4 regions of the Streptosporangium sp. NPDC002721 genome follow, and region 1 is predicted to be linked to each of the others. Evidence: riboswitches for the same ligand, from Rfam matches in the RefSeq annotation. Region 1 holds a riboswitch; each other region holds the start of a gene.
What was found. A riboswitch is a leader RNA that binds a small molecule or an ion and turns the genes downstream of it on or off. The one in region 1 is predicted to bind cobalamin.
Positions count from the first base shown of each region.

Region 1 (4,371 bases):
GGCGGGCGCTGTGGAAGGCGATCACATCCGCCTGGCCGATCAGGCGGGCGGCCTTGACGGTCACCAGTTCGGGGTCGCCGGGTCCGAGCCCCACGCCCCACAGCCGTCCGGTCACGCGTCCGGTCACGTCGTCGCTCACTCTTCCTCACTAGCGATCGCGTTGATCGCGGCGGCGGTCATCGCGCTTCCGCCCCGCCGTCCGTCCACGACCAGGTACTCCAGGTTCGCCGGGTGCTCGGCGAGGGCCTGCTTGGACTCGGCGGCACCGATGAAGCCGACCGGGACGCCGAGTACGGCGGCGGGGCGGCCCGCGCCCTCCTCGACCATCTCCAGCAGCCTGAACAGCGCGGTCGGCGCGTTGCCGATCGCGACCACCGAACCCTGGAGCCTGTCGCGCCACAGCTCCAGCGCGGCGGCGCTGCGGGTGGTGCCCAGTTCGGCGGCGAGTTCCGGCACCCGGGGGTCACCGAGGGTGCAGAGCACCTCGTTGTTCGCGGGGAGGCGTCGCCGGGTCACCCCGGAGGCGACCATCATGGCGTCGCAGAGCACCGGCGCGCCCGCCAGGAGCGCCTCGCGCGCCGAGGCCACGACACCGGGTGACCAGCGCAGATCGCTCACCAGGTCGACCATTCCACAGGCGTGGATCATGCGGACCGCGACCCGGGCGACGTCGGCGGGCAGGCCGGACAGCTCGGCCTCCGCGCGGATGGTGGCGAAGGAGCGGCGGTAGATCTCCGCGCCGTCGCGGACGTAGTCGATCACAGTTCCCCTCTGGCGGCCGCCAGCGCGGCCGCGGTCTCCTCGATGCCGGAACAGGTCAGGCCGGTGCCGTCCAGTTCCAGGCGGTAGCCGTCACCGGTGGCGACCACATCCGCGACCCGCCCCCTCGGACGGCCGCAGCGCCTGCCGCAGCCCGCCCAGTGCACGGGGAGCGTACCGGTGCCCCGCCCGCTCCCGGACGGCGGGGCCACGGACGGCCCGCTCCCGGACGGTTCGCTTCCGGACAGCTCGTTTTCGGATGGCTCGTCTCCGGGCGGTGTGGCCGCCATGCCGACGGCGACGCCGATGGTGGTCGCCGCGTCGGCCTGGACGTCGGCCAGGGACTTGGCGCAGCCGGGACGGCCGGTGCAGGCCGTCACACCGATCCACGGCGACGCGGGGTCGACGACCAGCCCGGCGGCCTCCAGGCGGGCGGCCGTGCCCGCGACCTCGGTACGGTCCAGGCCGGGCAACACCACGCCGCGCCACGGCGTGAGCCGGATCTCCCCGCCCGAGGCGGCCTCCGCGAGCAGCAGTGCCAGCTCGGAGGTGAGCCGACCCAGCGGGATCGCCACCCCGAGCGCGACCCGCGCGCCCGGGTCCCCGATGCCGCTGCTCGGGTCGTTTCCGGGGGCGTTCCCGAGGTTGTTTCCGAGGTTGTTTTCGGTGCCCCCGATGACGCCGACCGGCCAGAGGGTCACGACCCGCGTCCTCACCGGGGTGAATGGAGGCGTACCGGAGATCCCGAGGGCGGTTCGCACCCGGGCGGCGATCAGGGAGGGGCCGTCCGGGAGTTCGGCGATCCGCCAGGCGGTGACGTCCCGGGTGGCCAGCTCGTCGAGGAACGCCTCGGCGGCGGCGAGCAGGGCCGTCACGGCTCCGCCGAGCGGGACGCGCAGTCCGGTGTCGGTCCCGGCGAGGATCAGCGCGGCCTCGTCCGGTCCCGTGGGCAGGATTCCCGCGTCCGCGCCCAGACCGGCCACGTCCCCCCGGCCGTCGTCAAGGGCGAACATGAACCGCCCCGGCAGGGCGGCGAGGGCGGGACGGGAGCACAGCCGCCGGTCCAGCTCGCCGACCAGCGGTGTGACGTCGACGATCCCACCGCGCGGATACTCCGGTGCGGTCGGTGCGGTCGGTGCGGCGGGCCCGGTCGGTTCGGCCGGTCCGGTGGGTCCGTCCAGTCCGGTCAGCGGGGAGGCGAGGATGTTGCGGATCCGTTCGTGTGTCGCCGAGGGCAGCAGGCCCGCCCTCGCCATCCGCGCGGCGAACCCGTTCTCCGCACCGCCGCCCGTACCGCTGTCCGGGTCCTCCGGGCCGAGGCCGCGCACCTGGACGTTCGCGCGGGAGGTCAGCTCGATGACGCCGCCGCCGTACGCCGAGGCGGCTTCGGCGAGTTCGCGCAGCTGGAAGGGGGTGAGGCGACCTCCGGGCACGCGGACGCGGGCCAGGCCGCCGTCCGCGGCGGCATGGACCTGGAGCGCCCCGGGGCACGCGTCGAGTCGCGATCGTCCGGAAAAGTCGGCAATGGACACTCGAAGGATGTTAACGCCAGTTTCTTGCAACGAACCGGACTGCCGTAGTGTCATCGGTGGCGACGGCAAAGGGAGGAAGCCGGTGTGATTCCGGCGCGGTCCCGCCACTGTAACCGGGGAGCGAACCCCACCCGGGCCACTGTCCGACGACGGGCGGGAAGGCCGGGGTGAGCACCGATCCGGGAGCCAGGAGACTCCAGCCGTCGCGGCCGACGACGACCCGGGGCGAGGACCCCGAGGGAGGAAGCTCCGTGCGCTCTTCGCCGTTCCCCCGCGACACCGTGGACACCGTGGCATCGCCGTTCCCCTGCCACGAAGTGGCACCCCTGGGCCGTACCGCCCTGCCTCTCCTGGAGTGTGGCGCGTGATCCTCCTGCTCTCGACCTCCGACACCGACCTGCTGAGCGCCCGCGCGAGCGGCGCCGACTACCGGCTCGGCAACCCCGCCAGGCTCACCGCCGCCGACCTCCCGCCGCTGCTGGAGGGCGCCGAGCTGGTCGTGGTACGCCTGCTGGGCGGGCGCCGCGCCTGGGAGGAGGGGCTGGACGCCCTGCTCGCCGGTCCCCGGCCCGTCGTCGTGCTCGGTGGCGAGCAGGCGCCCGACGCCGAGCTGATGGAGCTGTCCACCGTGCCCGGCGGGGTCTGCGCCGAGGCGCACGCCTACCTCGCCCACGGCGGCCCGGCCAACCTGACCGAGCTGCACCACTTCCTGTCCGACACGCTGCTGCTCACCGGCCACGGGTTCGCCGCGCCCGAGCCCACCCCCACGTGGGGAACGCTGGAGCGCGAGGCGCGCGACCAGGAGGGAGACGACGGGCCCGTCGTCGGGGTGCTCTACTACCGGGCCCACCACGTGGCCGGGAACACCGCCTTCGTCGAGGCGCTCTGCTCGGCGATCGAGGACGCGGGCGCGCGGGCGCTGCCGGTGTACTGCGCCTCCCTGCGCACCGCCGAGCCCGGCCTGGTGGAGGTCCTGCGTACGGTGGACGCCCTGGTGGTGACCGTGCTCGCGGCGGGCGGCACCCGTCCGGCGACCGCGTCGGCGGGCGGGGACGACGAGGCCTGGGACGTCGGCGCGCTCGCCGAGCTGGACGTGCCGATCCTGCAGGGCCTGTGCCTGACGAGCAGCCGGGCCTCCTGGGAGGAGAACGACGACGGCCTGTCCCCGCTGGACGCCGCCACCCAGGTCGCGATCCCCGAGTTCGACGGGCGGATCATCACGGTGCCGTTCTCCTTCAAGGAGATCGACGAGGACGGGCTCACCGTCTACGTGGCCGACCCCGAGCGGGCCTCGCGGGTGGCGGGCATCGCGGTGCGGCACGCCGTGCTGCGGCACATCCCGCCCGCCGAGCGGCGGCTGGTGCTGATGCTGTCGGCCTACCCCACCAAGCACGCCCGCATCGGCAACGCCGTCGGCCTGGACACCCCGGCCAGTCTGGTACGGCTGCTGGCCGCGCTGCGCGAGCGCGGCTACGACATCGGCGCCGAGGACGAGCTGCCCGGGGTGACCGGGCAGGACGGCGACGCGCTCATCCACGCGCTGATCGCCGCGGGTGGGCAGGACCAGGACTGGCTCACCGAGGAGCAGCTCGCCGGGAACCCGGTGCGCATCGCGGCGAGCCGGTACGCCGAGTGGTACGCCACCCTGCCCGCGGACCTGCGCGAGCGGATGGAGGAGCACTGGGGCCCGGCTCCCGGCGAGCTGTTCGTCGACAGGTCGCGCGACCCGGAGGGCGAGATCGTGCTGGCCGCGCTGCGCTCCGGCAACGTGGTGGTCATGGTGCAGCCGCCGCGCGGCTTCGGCGAGAACCCCATCGCGATCTACCACGACCCCGACCTGCCGCCCAGCCACCACTACCTGGCCGCCTACCGCTGGCTGGCCGACGGCTTCGGCGCGCACGCCGTGGTCCACGTGGGCAAGCACGGCAACCTGGAGTGGCTGCCCGGCAAGTCGGCGGGCCTGTCGGCCTCCTGCGGCCCGGACGCCGCGCTCGGCGACCTGCCGCTGATCTACCCCTTCCTCGTCAACGACCCCGGCGAGGGCACCCAGGCCAAGCGCCGCGCCCACGCCACCCTGGTC
Region 1 covers NZ_JBIAQI010000006.1:133,447-137,817, reverse strand. Annotated here, with positions in the region: gene ACFYWM_RS09835 (precorrin-2 C(20)-methyltransferase) at 1-115, opposite strand, end outside; gene ACFYWM_RS09830 (precorrin-8X methylmutase) at 136-762, opposite strand; gene ACFYWM_RS09825 (precorrin-3B synthase) at 759-2,291, opposite strand; cobalamin riboswitch at 2,364-2,488, shown strand; gene cobN (cobaltochelatase subunit CobN) at 2,656-4,371, shown strand, end outside.

Region 2 (4,371 bases), on a different contig from region 1:
TCGGGTATGCCGGTGGCGCTGATGCCCAGTGCGAACAGGAACCGGCTGAGCACGTCCTCCGGGCGGGCAGGGTCGGCGGAGGCACCGCGCAGGTCCGCGTAGAGCTGGCCGTCGGGGAAGCGGCCCGCGATCCGGTGCGCGACGTGTACGGCGAGCGTGGTCTTGCCCAGGCCCCCCAGGCCCGCGATGCTGGCCATGGCGACGGTGCCCGGCCGCGGCTTGGTGAGGACGTCGGTGAGTTCTGCCACCTCGCCGTCCCTGCCCGTGAAATCCGCGATGTCCGGCGGCAACTCGGCGGGGGTGGGGGCCGCTTGAGGTTCAGGCGTCGAGGCCGTGGCAGGGACGGGACGGTCGGCGGACAGGGCACGCATGTGCTCGCTCGGCTCGACGCCCGGTTCGTCCGACAGGCGCGCAGGAGTGTCACGGTGGGCCGGCCTGTACGGGCCCGGCCCCACAGGGGCGCCCGTGATCGTCGCCATGACGCGAGGAACGAGGTCGAGTGAGGGGTCCTGAGTGAGGATTCTCTGATGCATGTCGCGCAGCTCTTCGGCCGGGTCCAGACCGGTCTCCTCGATCAGGGTCTTGCGGGCACGCGCGTATTCGGCGAGCGCGTCCGCCCGCCGGCCACAGCGGTACAGAGCCAGCATCAGCTGCGCGCGCAGCCGCTCCCGCAGCGGATACTCGTTGGTGAGCGCGGTCAGCTCGCCCAACAGCCCGGCGTGGCGTCCCAGCCTCAGGTCCACGGCGATCCGCGACTGCAAGACCGACAGGCGGACCTCGTCCAGCCGCGTGGCCTCCGCGGCCAGCATCGGGACATCGGTCATGCCGACGAACGCGGGCCCGCGCCAGAGACTCAGCGCCTCGTGCAGGCGGTGAGTCGCTTCCTCCGGTTCACCGGCAGCCTCCACCGCCTGCCCTGAGCCGGCCAGGTTCTCGAACCTCGCCGCATCCAGCTCGTCCCGGACCACCGGCACCAGATAGCCGGAGCCGTGCCGCACGACGCGAGCCGGGTCGCCCAGGTGCCGCCGGAGCCGGTGGACGTAGGTCTGCATGTTCTTGGTGGCGCTCTTCGGAGGGGTGTTCCCCCACAGTGCCGAAGCCAGTTGATCTTCCGAAACAGGATTACCCGCTCGGCACAGCAGAACCGCCAGCAGCACCCGCGCCTTGGGCGTGCCGAGATCGAGCTGCTCACCCTCTTGCCACACCGTCAGCGGACCTAGTATCCCGAACTTCATCGCGCCCCCTTGACTGGAGGCACTGTAAACCTGGACGGCCTGTTCCGGTGATCCACTTGGTGACGAAACGATTGCGAACTCTTCCCGCCCGGGCCGGATTCCAGAGCATGACCAGCCGGCTGCCGAACCGTGTCATGACCCCGTTCCGCCAGGTCTGCCACGTAGGCGGCCCTAAGCAGAGGGGAAGGAAGGTGCGCCAGGGGTGTGCGGCTCTCGACATGACTGATTCCCGTCGGAGACACAACGCTGGTAATCAGGGTGATGGTGGTCGCTTCGGCAGGATGGGGCAGGCCGAGGAGATCGCCTGTGCTGCCGGCTTGTCACTGGCGGGATCCCCGGCCGGCTGGTCGGTCTGCTGGAGGGGGGCGGTGTTTGGCATGTGTTCGTGGTGCGGTTGGTTCTTCCGGTGTCGTTTTCGGTGTCGGGAGTCGTAAGAGGGAACCCGGTGTGAGTCCGGGACTGCCCCGCAGCGGTGAGTGGGAACGAACGCCGTCATCGGCACTGGGTGTGTGTCACCTGGGAAGCGACGGTCAGTAGGGATTGTGTGTGATGCCCGCGTATCGGGGGCCGTCGCGAGTTGAAGCGGGCGACGGAGGATTACTGGGCCGGGCGCGTCGATGCCGCCGGCTTGCAGGAGGCGGCCGCGGGGTTGCGGCAAGGGGTGTGGCGGGAACTGTCGGAGGCGGGGCTGGACGCGGTGCCGTCCGACACGTTTTCCCTGTACGACCACGTTTTGGACACCGTCGCCCTGGTGGGTGCGGTGCCGGAGCGGTTCGCCGGGGTGGCCGATCCGTACTTCGCGATGGCGCGGGGCGCAGAGGGGGTGGCGCCGCTGGAGATGACCAAGTGGTTCGACACCAACTATCACTAGTTCGACCGCAAAGGCAACTATTCGTTGGAGGGCGCTCAGTGTAGCGGCTCATTGAGGTGATCAATACTCTGAGCTGCCAGGACGTCTGGGCAACCGGCCATGTAGGTCCCTGAGTTACATGATCGAGATCGCGTTAGCGGGTCGATCCGCGAGGATTTTCGTTACTTGGTTCAAGGCAGTCCGTCTGCGGCGGCCTGCGCGCGTCGGGCGGTCGCTAGCCGCGCTGCGGCTCTCCGGCCGGGGGCGCGGCCAGCGCCGCTCACGCGCCGGGCCGCCACGACGAACAACGTGAACCGATCGAAGGTCGTCACGGGTACGGTCTGCTGCGAAACGCACCCGCGCAGCCAGCGGAGGCTGGATCACACTTTCAGCGGAGGTGCTCAGGTCCTAAGGTGATCACCGCGCTTCGGGCGGATCAGTGGGATGACAGGGGGGAATCTGATCATCTTGCCCGCCATCGACCCGGACAGGCCCAGTAGACCGGCTTCCCCTACGCGATGGGTCGACAGCGTGCGAGGTGATCAGAAGAACGGTGTTTGATTGGACGCGCCCTTGCAAAAACGTGCTTTTGTCTTAACTTCCATGGAGCAGTGGCGTTATGCTGTGCGAGTTAATGTCAGAATTATATATGTTTGAGTCTTGGCGGGTTCAGTCATTAGAGCCTTTTCTACTTTTGACTCTAGGGGTTCGCCATGCGCCTCGTAATTCTCAAACGAGTCAATTTTTAGAACGGTATTTGCCCACTTTGTCGACTTCATGTGAATCCAGAGGTGGCCGCTACCTGAGGTTTTCCAGCCAATCCCTTGCAGCTGATTGCGCGCCTTATTGCGTGCTGCCTCGTAGTCGACAGCTCCAAGATCAACCAGTAAAAAATCGTCCACCTGGGTAGTGTCTTCCCAGGTGCCACTCGTTGTAGTGTGTGCGATTACCTTGCCGATAGCCCGCACTTCGGCTACAGTGGCTGGGTCTACCTTCAGAGTTGTATGTAATAGGCCGCAACCTGAAATAACAAGTGTCGCGCATAGAATGGTTGTTGTAAATATTCTTAATGTGCTCATGCGCTTCGGTTTGATAGCGTTGATCGTAGCCATAGGGAAATCTCCATTGCCTAGGTGATTACCGTGATCGCACTAGGCTGTAGTCGGATATTTTCGACTGGGCCCAATGGTGTTACATCACCGAGGGTAGCGCCACCTGGAGAACCGTAGTGAACTTCAGTGGTTTTCTGCGAACCGCTTCGTAGGTGTTCGTGCTGACGGTTCAACCTCGATCACACTCTGATTGCTTCGGGATGAAGAGGCCACAGGTTCATCTGCATCATTAGAGCGTCAGTGCTCCGCGCCGTCGTCCGGCGCGGCACGCCCGTCCGCGCCGGACGGACATCGGGGCCGGGCATGCGGCCTGGAGGCCGGTCCCGTCCCGCGCCCGCCCGGTGCGGACGGCCGGACCCCGCCGCACCAGTCCGCCCGCCGTACCGAACACCGCGCCGACCGTGAACGCGCTGCCGCCCGCTCCGACCACCGGCCCAACCGCTACGCGGCCCCTACGGGGTCCTTCGGATCGCGTCGGCCGCTCCGCTCGTATCCATCAGAAACGCCCGAATGGTAGGAGTGACACCTCTGCTGCCCCGCTTCCGATGCGCGGGCCTGACGGCCCTGTGCTTCGGGTCGGGTTGCCACCGGATGACATGGTCACCAACAGCGAGAGTGACCTACCCGAGCCGCCATCACGTGTCCCTGGCCTGCCGTAGCCGGTCCAACGCCTCGTTGACCAGGCGACCGAGGTTTCCCAGCTCGTGCACCATCCGGTGACGTTCCTTGTCCTCCCAAGCCTTGATGGCCGCCCCAAGGTTTCCCGACTTACCGGCACTGATGATGATCTCTTGGCCGTTGACGCGCTTCGTGGCCGCATCGCCCAGGATGACCCAGCCGTACACGGTCACGTCTCCCGAACGGCCAGGATCAGGTCAACGACCTTTTCCGGCTGTTCCTGCCTGACGGTCTGAAGGTCGGCGCCGTTGCGGATGGACACCAGGTAGCAGCCTGAGCGTGGACCCATGGTCACCGTGGCTACGCGCCAGCCCTGCGGACCCTTCACGGTCAACTCCGGCGGGTGTCGCTCCATCCACGACCGAAGCGGAGGCTGGTCGGGCCAGGGCGCCGCCCTGTTGGCGAACAGCCCCAGGCTGATCGTGTGATGGCGGTGAGCACGGATTCCCCGCTCGGTGAGAAGCCGCTGAACCACGGCCAGCGCCTTGTCTTGGCT
Region 2 covers NZ_JBIAQI010000042.1:6,764-11,134, reverse strand. Annotated here, with positions in the region: gene ACFYWM_RS40115 (BTAD domain-containing putative transcriptional regulator) at 1-1,235, opposite strand, end outside; cobalamin riboswitch at 1,634-1,826, shown strand; gene ACFYWM_RS40110 (hypothetical protein) at 1,795-2,106, shown strand; gene ACFYWM_RS40105 (hypothetical protein) at 2,703-3,197, opposite strand; gene ACFYWM_RS40100 (hypothetical protein) at 3,833-4,042, opposite strand; gene ACFYWM_RS40095 (hypothetical protein) at 4,045-4,371, opposite strand, start outside.
Region 2: another riboswitch for cobalamin. It lies ahead of ACFYWM_RS40110 (hypothetical protein); the one in region 1 lies ahead of cobN (cobaltochelatase subunit CobN).

Region 3 (4,371 bases), on a different contig from region 1:
GGCGTAGACCATGCGTTGCCAGCGGGTGAAGTCGGGCATGGCCGCGCGTTGCAGGGCGGCCAGGATGTCAGGGGCGAAGGAGGGGCCGGGTTCACACGGCCCCCCTCTCGGCTTCGAGGGGCGGGGGTTCGGCGCGGGTCGGCCCGTCGGCCAGCTCGATGCCGTGGATGGCGGCGATGCGCCGCCATTTCTCGGGTGACCACCGAGGCGACTCGGCGATCTTGCGCTTGGACCACTCCCGTACAAGCGCGGCGTGCGGTACCAGTTCGGGAGGTACCAAAGGACTCCTTTCTCTCTGCGGAGTTCCCACGCCATTTCGGGAAAAGGCAGGTGCCATCGGCAGGCATGCGGAAAAGACATGACTGCGGAGGAACGGCACTCGTCAGCGAGATTGATGGAGTGTCGAGGTCGCGCGACGGTGAACCAGTGAGCGCTGCCTGTAGTGCTGGCCTGCCGCTGGCCGGGTCCCCCCAGCGGAACGGCTCTCGTCTTCGTGGTGCCCGGTGGCGTACTGCGCTCGAATGTGTCGCGTCTGGTCTCTCGCTGCTTCCCGAAAGACGGGGGAAATTATCTATGGTCATTTTGCCACGGTGGCCGGGAAATTATGCGTGCGGGAATTTCCGCCGGGACGTCTTCCGAGTCGTCCCCTGTCGTCCGGTGGCGTCCGGCTGCGTACGGCTGCATCTGATCGTCAGGGCCAACAAGTAAGGGAGCTGTCACCTGTCGGTCAGGTGCTCAGCTCCCTTGAGGGTCGAGGACGTCCCAGGACGTCTACTCCATCCACACCGGTTCGAGGAGGTCGGGATTGAAGGTGGCCCGCCCCTTGCCCGCCGGGTGCACGATCACCGCGTGCAGCATCTCTCGGACGTGCGCCCGCTTCCGGGACAGCGGTAGCCCGCCCTCCGCTTCCGGGAGGTACCAGCGCCGCCGGATCTCCTTGATGTCGGTGACCATGCTCGCCCGCTGGCGTTCCGCCCTTCCCATGATCTTGTTCTTCTCCGCGCGCAGCCGGGCGATGTCGCTTTCCAGGTCGGCGGCGTTGCGGAAGTAGAGGTTGTTGGAGATGTTCCGTGCCCGCCACTGCCGGGTCAGTTCCTCCAGTTGCTCCTCTACGTCGGTGAGTTCTTCCTCCCTCGTCCACAGGGGAGCGTCGTCCACGTCCGTGTACTGGGCGAGTTCCATCTGGCCGAGCACGAGTTCCGAGATGGCGAAGTCGACCAGGTCCCCGCGCCGCGCGACTCCACCGCAGCCGCCCACGTCCTGACCGGGACAGAAGTAGATGTGTCGCTTGCCGTCCTTCGTCTTCTTGGTTCTCAGCGGCACGTTGCACACGCCCCCGCCCGCGACGGGACGACCGCAGCGCAGCACACCGGTCAGCAGGTAGCGGTGCTCCCGGTAGTCGAGGGGGAGAGGAGCACCCACGGCGCCACCTCGCTTGACGGTGTGTCCCTTGCGGCTGTCGAGGATGTCCCGCACGGCCAGCCACTCCGCAGCTCCCGGTAGCCACACATGCGCGACCTGGCCAGTGCGGTCTGAGCGCGTTTGCCGGTCGTTGCCCCGGGAGTCTTGATACCTCGTGGTGATCCGTGCTTTCCGGGGAGTCGGGTGGTGGCTCTGCTGGGGGGTGGGGGCGGGTTATGCTCGTTGCGCGGTTGGTTCTTCCGGTGTCGTGTTGGTGTCGGGAGTCGTAAGAGGGAACCCGGTGTGATTCCGGGACTGCCCCGCAGCGGTGAGTGGGAACGAACGCCGTCATCGGCACTGGGTGCGTGTCATCTGGGAAGCGACGGTCAGTAGGAGTTGTGTGTGATGCCCGCGAGTCCGAAGACCTGCCAGCCGCCCGTGTGCCGTCCGGTGCGCGGTGATCCGTGGCCTCGTGGGAGGGCCTGGGATGCGTCTTTCCCGTGCGTTCCTTCCGCGTGGCCGTGGGGCGGCATGGCATGAGCCGAGGGAAGGACGCCATGAGCAAGGTCACCACGACCGTTTTGGGGTATCCCCGTATCGGGGGCCGTCGCGAGTTGAAGCGGGCGACGGAGGATTACTGGGCCGGGCGGGTTGACGCCGCCGGCCTTCAGGAGACGGCGGCCGGTCTGCGGGAGCGGGCGTGGCGGGAGCTGTCGGGGGCGGGGCTGGACGCGGTGCCGTCCAACACCTTCTCCCTGTATGACCACGTGCTGGATGCGATCGCGCTGGTGGGCGCGGTTCCCGAGCGGTTCGCCGGGGCGGCCGATCCGTACTTCGCGATGGCGCGGGGCGCCGAGGGGGTGGCGCCGCTGGAGATGACCAAGTGGTTCGACACCAACTACCACTACCTGGTTCCAGAATTGGGACCCGACACCCGGTTCCGGCTCGACTGGAGCAAGCCGCTGGCCGAGTACGCCGAGGCGCGGCGGCTGGGCGTCGAGACCCGGCCGGTGCTGGTCGGGCCGCTGTCGTTCCTGCTGCTGGGCAAGTCCACCGTGCCCGGCTTCGCGCCGCTGCGGCTGCTGGACGGCCTGCTGGAGACCTACGCCGAGCTGCTGGAACGGATGGCCGCGGCGGGGGTGGCCGAGGTGCAGCTGGACGAGCCGGTGCTGGCCGCCGACCGTACGGAGGAGGAGCTGGCCGCGCTGCGCCGGGCCTACGCGCGGCTGGGCGAGCTCAGCAGCCGCCCCCGGCTGCTGGTGGCCACCTACTTCGGTGAGATCGGGCCCGCGCTGGAGATCCTGGCCCGCGGCCCGGTCGAGGCCGTCGGCCTGGACTTCGTCTCGGCACCCGGCAACCTGGAGGCGCTGGCCGCCGTCGGGGGGCTGCCCGGCAAGACCCTCGTCGCCGGGGTCGTCGACGGCCGCAACGTCTGGCGTACCGACACCGCGAAGGCGCTGTCGACCTGCGCGGCGCTGCTCGGGCTGAGCGACCGGCTGGTGGTGAGCACCTCCTGCTCGCTGCTGCACGTCCCGCTCGACCTGGACGCCGAGACCTCGCTGGACCCGCGGCTGCGCGAGCGGCTCGCCTTCGCCAGGCAGAAGGTCGCCGAGGTCGTACGGATCGGCAGGGCGCTGAACGGCGAGGAGGTCGTCGCGGGAGAGAGCGTCGCGGAGCGGTTCCTCAACCCCCGGGTGCGGGCCAGGCTGGACGCCCTGGGCGAGGGCACCCCGCGCGCGCCGCACGCCGAACGGCTCGCCGTGCAGAACGCCGACCTGGGCCTGCCGCCGCTGGCCACCACCACCATCGGCTCCTTCCCGCAGACCGGCGAGGTGCGCCAGGCCCGCGCCGCCATGCGCTCGGGCGAGATCGACAAGGCCGGGTACGAGCGCAGGATGGAGGCCGAGATCGACCGCGTCATCGCGCTGCAGGAGGACATCGGCCTGGACGTGCTGGTGCACGGCGAGCCCGAGCGCAACGACATGGTCCAGTACTTCGCGGAGACGCTGGAGGGCTACGCCGCCACCGAGCACGGCTGGGTGCAGTCGTACGGCAGCCGCTACGTCCGCCCGCCGATCCTGTTCGGCGACGTCTCCCGTCCGGAGCCGATGACGGTGCGCTGGGCCTCCTACGCGCAGTCGCGGACGAAGAAGCCGGTCAAGGGCATGCTGACCGGCCCGGTGACCATGCTGGCCTGGTCCTTCGTCCGCGACGACCAGCCGCTGGGCGAGACCGCCAGGCAGGTGGCGCTCGCCCTGCGCGACGAGACCCGCGACCTGGAGGCGGCGGGCGTCAGGATCATCCAGGTCGACGAGCCCGCGCTGCGCGAGCTGCTGCCGCTGCGGCGGGCCGACCGCGAGGCCTACCTGGAGTGGGCGGTCGCCGCGTTCCGGCTCGCCACCGGCGGGGTCGCCGACAGTACGCAGATCCACACCCACATGTGCTACTCGGAGTTCGGGGAGATCATCGGCGCGATCGGCGACCTGGACGCCGACGTGACCAGCGTCGAGGCGGCCCGCTCCCGGATGGAACTCCTGGACGACCTGCGCGCCTTCGGCTACACGCGCGGCATCGGGCCCGGCGTATGGGACATCCACTCGCCCAGGGTGCCCTCGGCCGGTGAGATCGAGGACGCCCTGCGCACGGCCGTGGCCTCGGTGGATCCGGCGCTGCTCTGGGTCAACCCCGACTGCGGCCTGAAGACCCGCGGCTATCCGGAGACGGAGGCCAGCCTCAGGAACATGGTGGAGGCGGCCCTGCGCGTCCGGGCGGAAACGGTCCAGTGATCTAGAGGTCTGGCGGTCATCGTGTCCGAGGGGGTGTGACCCGTCCGGGTCACACCCCCTCTCGCCGCCCTGTCATGCCCGGACGCCCGTTGTTCCCGGGGTCCGGCCGGAGGTCGTCACGCCTGACTTGCTCCCGAATCTTTCATGACTCGAATATTTACTGTTAGGAAACTTTCTTTTATAT
Region 3 covers NZ_JBIAQI010000046.1:51,059-55,429, reverse strand. Annotated here, with positions in the region: gene ACFYWM_RS41505 (replication initiator) at 1-39, opposite strand, end outside; gene ACFYWM_RS41500 (hypothetical protein) at 92-280, opposite strand; gene ACFYWM_RS41495 (zinc ribbon domain-containing protein) at 772-1,422, opposite strand; cobalamin riboswitch at 1,657-1,849, shown strand; gene metE (5-methyltetrahydropteroyltriglutamate--homocysteine S-methyltransferase) at 1,959-4,187, shown strand.
Region 3: another riboswitch for cobalamin. It lies ahead of metE (5-methyltetrahydropteroyltriglutamate--homocysteine S-methyltransferase); the one in region 1 lies ahead of cobN (cobaltochelatase subunit CobN).

Region 4 (4,371 bases), on a different contig from region 1:
CATCGGAAGCGGGGCGGCAGAGGTGTTTCCCCACCATTTGAGCGTTCCTGATGAGCACGAGCGGAGCGGCCGGCGCAATCCGAAGGACCCCGTAGGGGCCGCGTAGCGGTTGGGCCGGTGGTCGAAGCGGGCGGCAGTGCGTTCACGGTCGGCGCGATATTCAGTACGGCGGGCGGCGGGGTCCGGCCGTCCGCACGAGTGAACGGCACGTCCCAGGCCGATGGGCTGGCGCCCTGGTCAAATGGTTGATGCGGGTCGGTGGCGTGTGATCGCTCAAGGCGGAGTTGCTGTATTCCACTGCTGTAACGGCCTTGGGTCCTGCCCCCCTGACACCGCCTGCCGCTCCCAGTCGATGAGCCGGATACCTTGGACCTTCTATACGGAGAAATGGAGACACGCCGGATGGGAGCCTGGGGTCCTGCCCTGTTCTCGGACGACTTAGCTTGCGACGTCCGTGACGACTATCGCGAGCTCATCGAAGACGGGATAACCGACGAGGACGCCCAGCGTCGCATCCTGGAGTCCTACACCGAAGTATTAGCCGATCCCGACGAGGGCCCGGTGGTCTGGCTTGCCCTCGCCGTCACGCAGTCGAAGATCGGCCGATTGGACGTGACGGTGCGCGACAGGGCGCTTTCGATTATTGAGCAGGGCGAAGACCTATCCCGCTGGGCAGATGAGGGGGCCAAGGCCCTAGCTGGTCGGCAAGCCGCCCTCCTTAAAGTTCAGGCCCAACTCACGGGCCCGCAACCGGAACGCAGGCGCCTGCGCCGCCCGTGGCGCCACGTCACCGACCTGACACCTGGAGCGGTGCTGGCATACCGGGTCCCATCTGGGGACGTTGTTCTCCTGCGTGTCGCCCGCATTGACGATGACCGGGTTGGCTGCGCCCCGATTCTCTCTCTGATGGGCTATCTGGGGGATCGGCTTCCTTCACAGCAGGAACTCGATGGGATCCCGGATGCCGTGGACGGCTCCTGCCCTTTGGGCGTCTCCATCGACGCGGTGATGAAGATGACGGTCTTCCGCGTGGCGGTACACCGAAAAAAGGACCCTGACTACCGTGACCTTGGCTTCGAGTGTCCAGCAGGTCTGGTCCGGGCGCGCCCGGGTGACGACGTGCTCAATCCGGAGGCATACACGCATTGGCAAGGGCTCGCAGAAACCATGGAATGGTACGCGGGATGCCGTTGACGGCCTCGGTGTTCAGTGCAAGCGGTGACCGCTCAACCTGCTCGAAACAGCCTCAGGTGATTCGATGGCAAGAACCCGGAACGCAGGGCCGTTAAGACCCGAGTACAGGAAGCGGCGCGGCAGCCTTGCGGAGGGATCGCCGCGCTCGCCGAGAGGCTTTCCTGGCTCAGGCGTTCGCCCGGTGAATCTGGCGTGTGGGCGGCGTGGCCGCGACCGGCCGAAGAGCCGCAGCGCGGCCAACGACCGCCCGACGCGCGCAGGCCGCCGCAGGCGGACTGCCTTGAACCAAGTAATGAAAATCCTCGCGGATCGACCCGCTAACGCGATCTCGATCATGTAACTCAGGGACCTACATGGCCGGTTGCCCAGACGTCCTGGCAGCTCAGAGTATTGATCACCTCAATGAGCCGCTACACTGAGCGCCCTCCAACGAATAGTTGCCTTTGCGGTCGAACTAGTGGTAGTTGGTGTCGAACCACTTGGTCATCTCCAGCGGCGCCACCCCCTCGGCGCCCCGCGCCATCGCGAAGTACGGATCGGCCGCCCCGGCGAACCGCTCGGGAACCGCGCCCACCAGCGCGATCGCATCCAGCACGTGGTCATACAGCGAGAAGGTGTTGGACGGCACCGCGTCCAGCCCCGCCCCCGACAGCTCCCGCCACGCCCGCTCCCGCAGACCGGCCGCCGTCTCCTGAAGGCCGGCGGCGTCAACCCGCCCGGCCCAGTAATCCTCCGTCGCCCGCTTCAACTCGCGACGGCCCCCGATACGGGGATAACCCAAAACGGTCGTGGTGACCTTGCTCATGGCGTCCTTCCCTCGGCTCATGCCATGCCGACCCACGGCCACGCGGAAGGAACGCACGGGAAAGACGCATCCCAGGCCCTCCCACGAGGCCACGGATCACCGCGCACCGGACGGCACACGGGCGGCTGGCAGGTCTTCGGACTCGCGGGCATCACACACAACTCCTACTGACCGTCGCTTCCCAGATGACACGCACCCAGTGCCGATGACGGCGTTCGTTCCCACTCACCGCTGCGGGGCAGTCCCGGAATCACACCGGGTTCCCTCTTACGACTCCCGACACCAACACGACACCGGAAGAACCAACCGCGCCCCGAGCATAACCCGCTCCTGCCGAAGAGCCCGCGCTCACCCTGTCCGAGTGGCCCCACGCCGGAAGCAGTTACCGACACGACGACCTCCTCTGGGCTGAGCTGACTCGGCAAAGTGTCGCCACTGCCTGCGAGATCGTCAGAGAACGGGTCATCGTGAAATGAAGTGCTTCGTGCCCCATAAGGACGCACTCCGGTCACCCAAAAGCCGCCTTCACTCTTCCGTACCGGATCCGGGGAAGTGACCTAGGCTTGGCCGCATGACCGACTACCTCCAGGTTTCGACCACAGTGGACAGCCGCGATGCGGCGATGAATCTTCTCAGATCTGCCGTCCGCGCGAAATTGGCAGCATCGGGCCAAGTCTTCGGGCCTGCGCAGTCCGTTTTCTGGCATGAGGGAAAAATGGGAGAAGGGGAAGAGTGGCAGATCTTCCTGAGGACAACTGCGGAGCGCTACCCGGAATTGGAAGCATATTTGATATCCGAGCATCCGTGGAACAACCCTGAAGTGACCTTCACATCGATTGACGGTGGGTCGGCTCCGTACTTGGGATGGCTGAGCAAGACGACGGCGTAGCCATGCGGTCGAAGAGTTCAGTAACGGATGGCAGCGACCTGTGATCCTCAAGTCGCTCAAGAACGGCGCCGGCGCGCTGACGCGGGCGAATTGACGCAACATCTACGGAGAGGCTCAACGACTGACTCATAACGGCGGATGCGCGTTCGATCTCCCCGGCGTCTAGATACGCTTCCGAAAGCCAGGTCATATATAGGGACTTGTCTCGGGCATGGGTGTCTTCGTACTTCGAGAGAGCATCCTCAAGAACGGCAATGGCCTTAACGGGTTGATTCAGCGCGACCCAGCACCGTCCCGTCATGATCTGAAGTTCGAGCCGGTCAACCCAGAGTGCCCAATCCGGATTCGGCTCGCCACTGCTCTCCTCAAGTGCCCTACCGGCTTCTTCGAGGGCTCTTTCGACCTCAACCTGGTATCTCTGCCCTTCAGATGCATACGCCCATGCCGCCCGCTCCAGTAGGAGTGCCCTGACCGCAGGGGGAGTCCCTCGCTCCGCAACCCGGCACGAAGCATCCGCTTCCCGAATTCCCGGAGAGCCGTAACTCACTTTCTGATAAGCCAAGAATGCCAGCGAGTTGGCAAGAAGGGCGGTGTCCCCGGCATCGGTGGCGGCCGACAGGCTTTTCTTGAAAAGCTGCCTCGCCCTCTTGGCCCATCCTGCGTCGAAGGCAGCCCATCCTGCCTGCTGTGCTTGCTCGCTGACTACGCTTAGAAGCGCTCTGCCCGTCTTCTCCGTATAACTGGCCTCGTTGACGAGTGTGCTCGTTCTCTCAAGCTCGGCAGCATAGAGAGGATAGGTTTCGGCGCCACCTAGATAATCGTCGATTCGACGTAGACGTGCGATGCGCTTGCGAAGCGAAACGACAAGCTCATCATTGACACGTCGCCCCTGAGGAAGACTCTCAAACGGTACTGGAATAGCGGCAATTCCCACAGTCGCCACGGACGCACCGAGAAATTCTCTGCGTAACACATCATCCTCCGGCTCAGTGCGTGACGTGCTTTCCGCGCCGAACAGTTCATTCTCGTCCAGGTCGAAAGCGCGACAATAAAGCAGCCGGTATGGATCCCTCGGCTTATGCCTGCCCGCTTCCCAGTCTTTGATCATGCGGGTGACGGAATCCCGTCCCGGCATACGGCTACGCGTGCGTTCGTCGGCCAGATCGGTCAACGCTCGGGCCATTTCCCGCTGAGTCCACAGCCAGTTACGCCGTTCGGCGCGTAGCCGTCGCGCCCAAGCTGGAACGTCGCGCATCGCGTTACCTCTGGAGATAGGGGTCTGCGTCTCTCCCTCAGTCTCCCCTATTCCCCTTCAGCTGAGCCTGTTACTCCTCTTCTCTCCCCTGGTCTCCCCTGTCCCGCCCTATCTCCACGTGCTGGTGGGGCGCTGTCATGGGAGGACCGCGAAAAAGCGGAACCCCCAGGCGCGGTCACGCCGTACGGGTTCCTTGATCGCACACTGGAGGTGCGACCCATGGACAAC
Region 4 covers NZ_JBIAQI010000042.1:2,351-6,721, forward strand. Annotated here, with positions in the region: gene ACFYWM_RS40075 (hypothetical protein) at 403-1,194, shown strand; gene ACFYWM_RS40080 (hypothetical protein) at 1,649-1,999, opposite strand; cobalamin riboswitch at 2,109-2,301, opposite strand; gene cutA (divalent-cation tolerance protein CutA) at 2,571-2,888, shown strand; gene ACFYWM_RS40090 (hypothetical protein) at 2,827-3,996, opposite strand; gene ACFYWM_RS40095 (hypothetical protein) at 4,363-4,371, shown strand, end outside.
Region 4: another riboswitch for cobalamin. It lies ahead of ACFYWM_RS40080 (hypothetical protein); the one in region 1 lies ahead of cobN (cobaltochelatase subunit CobN).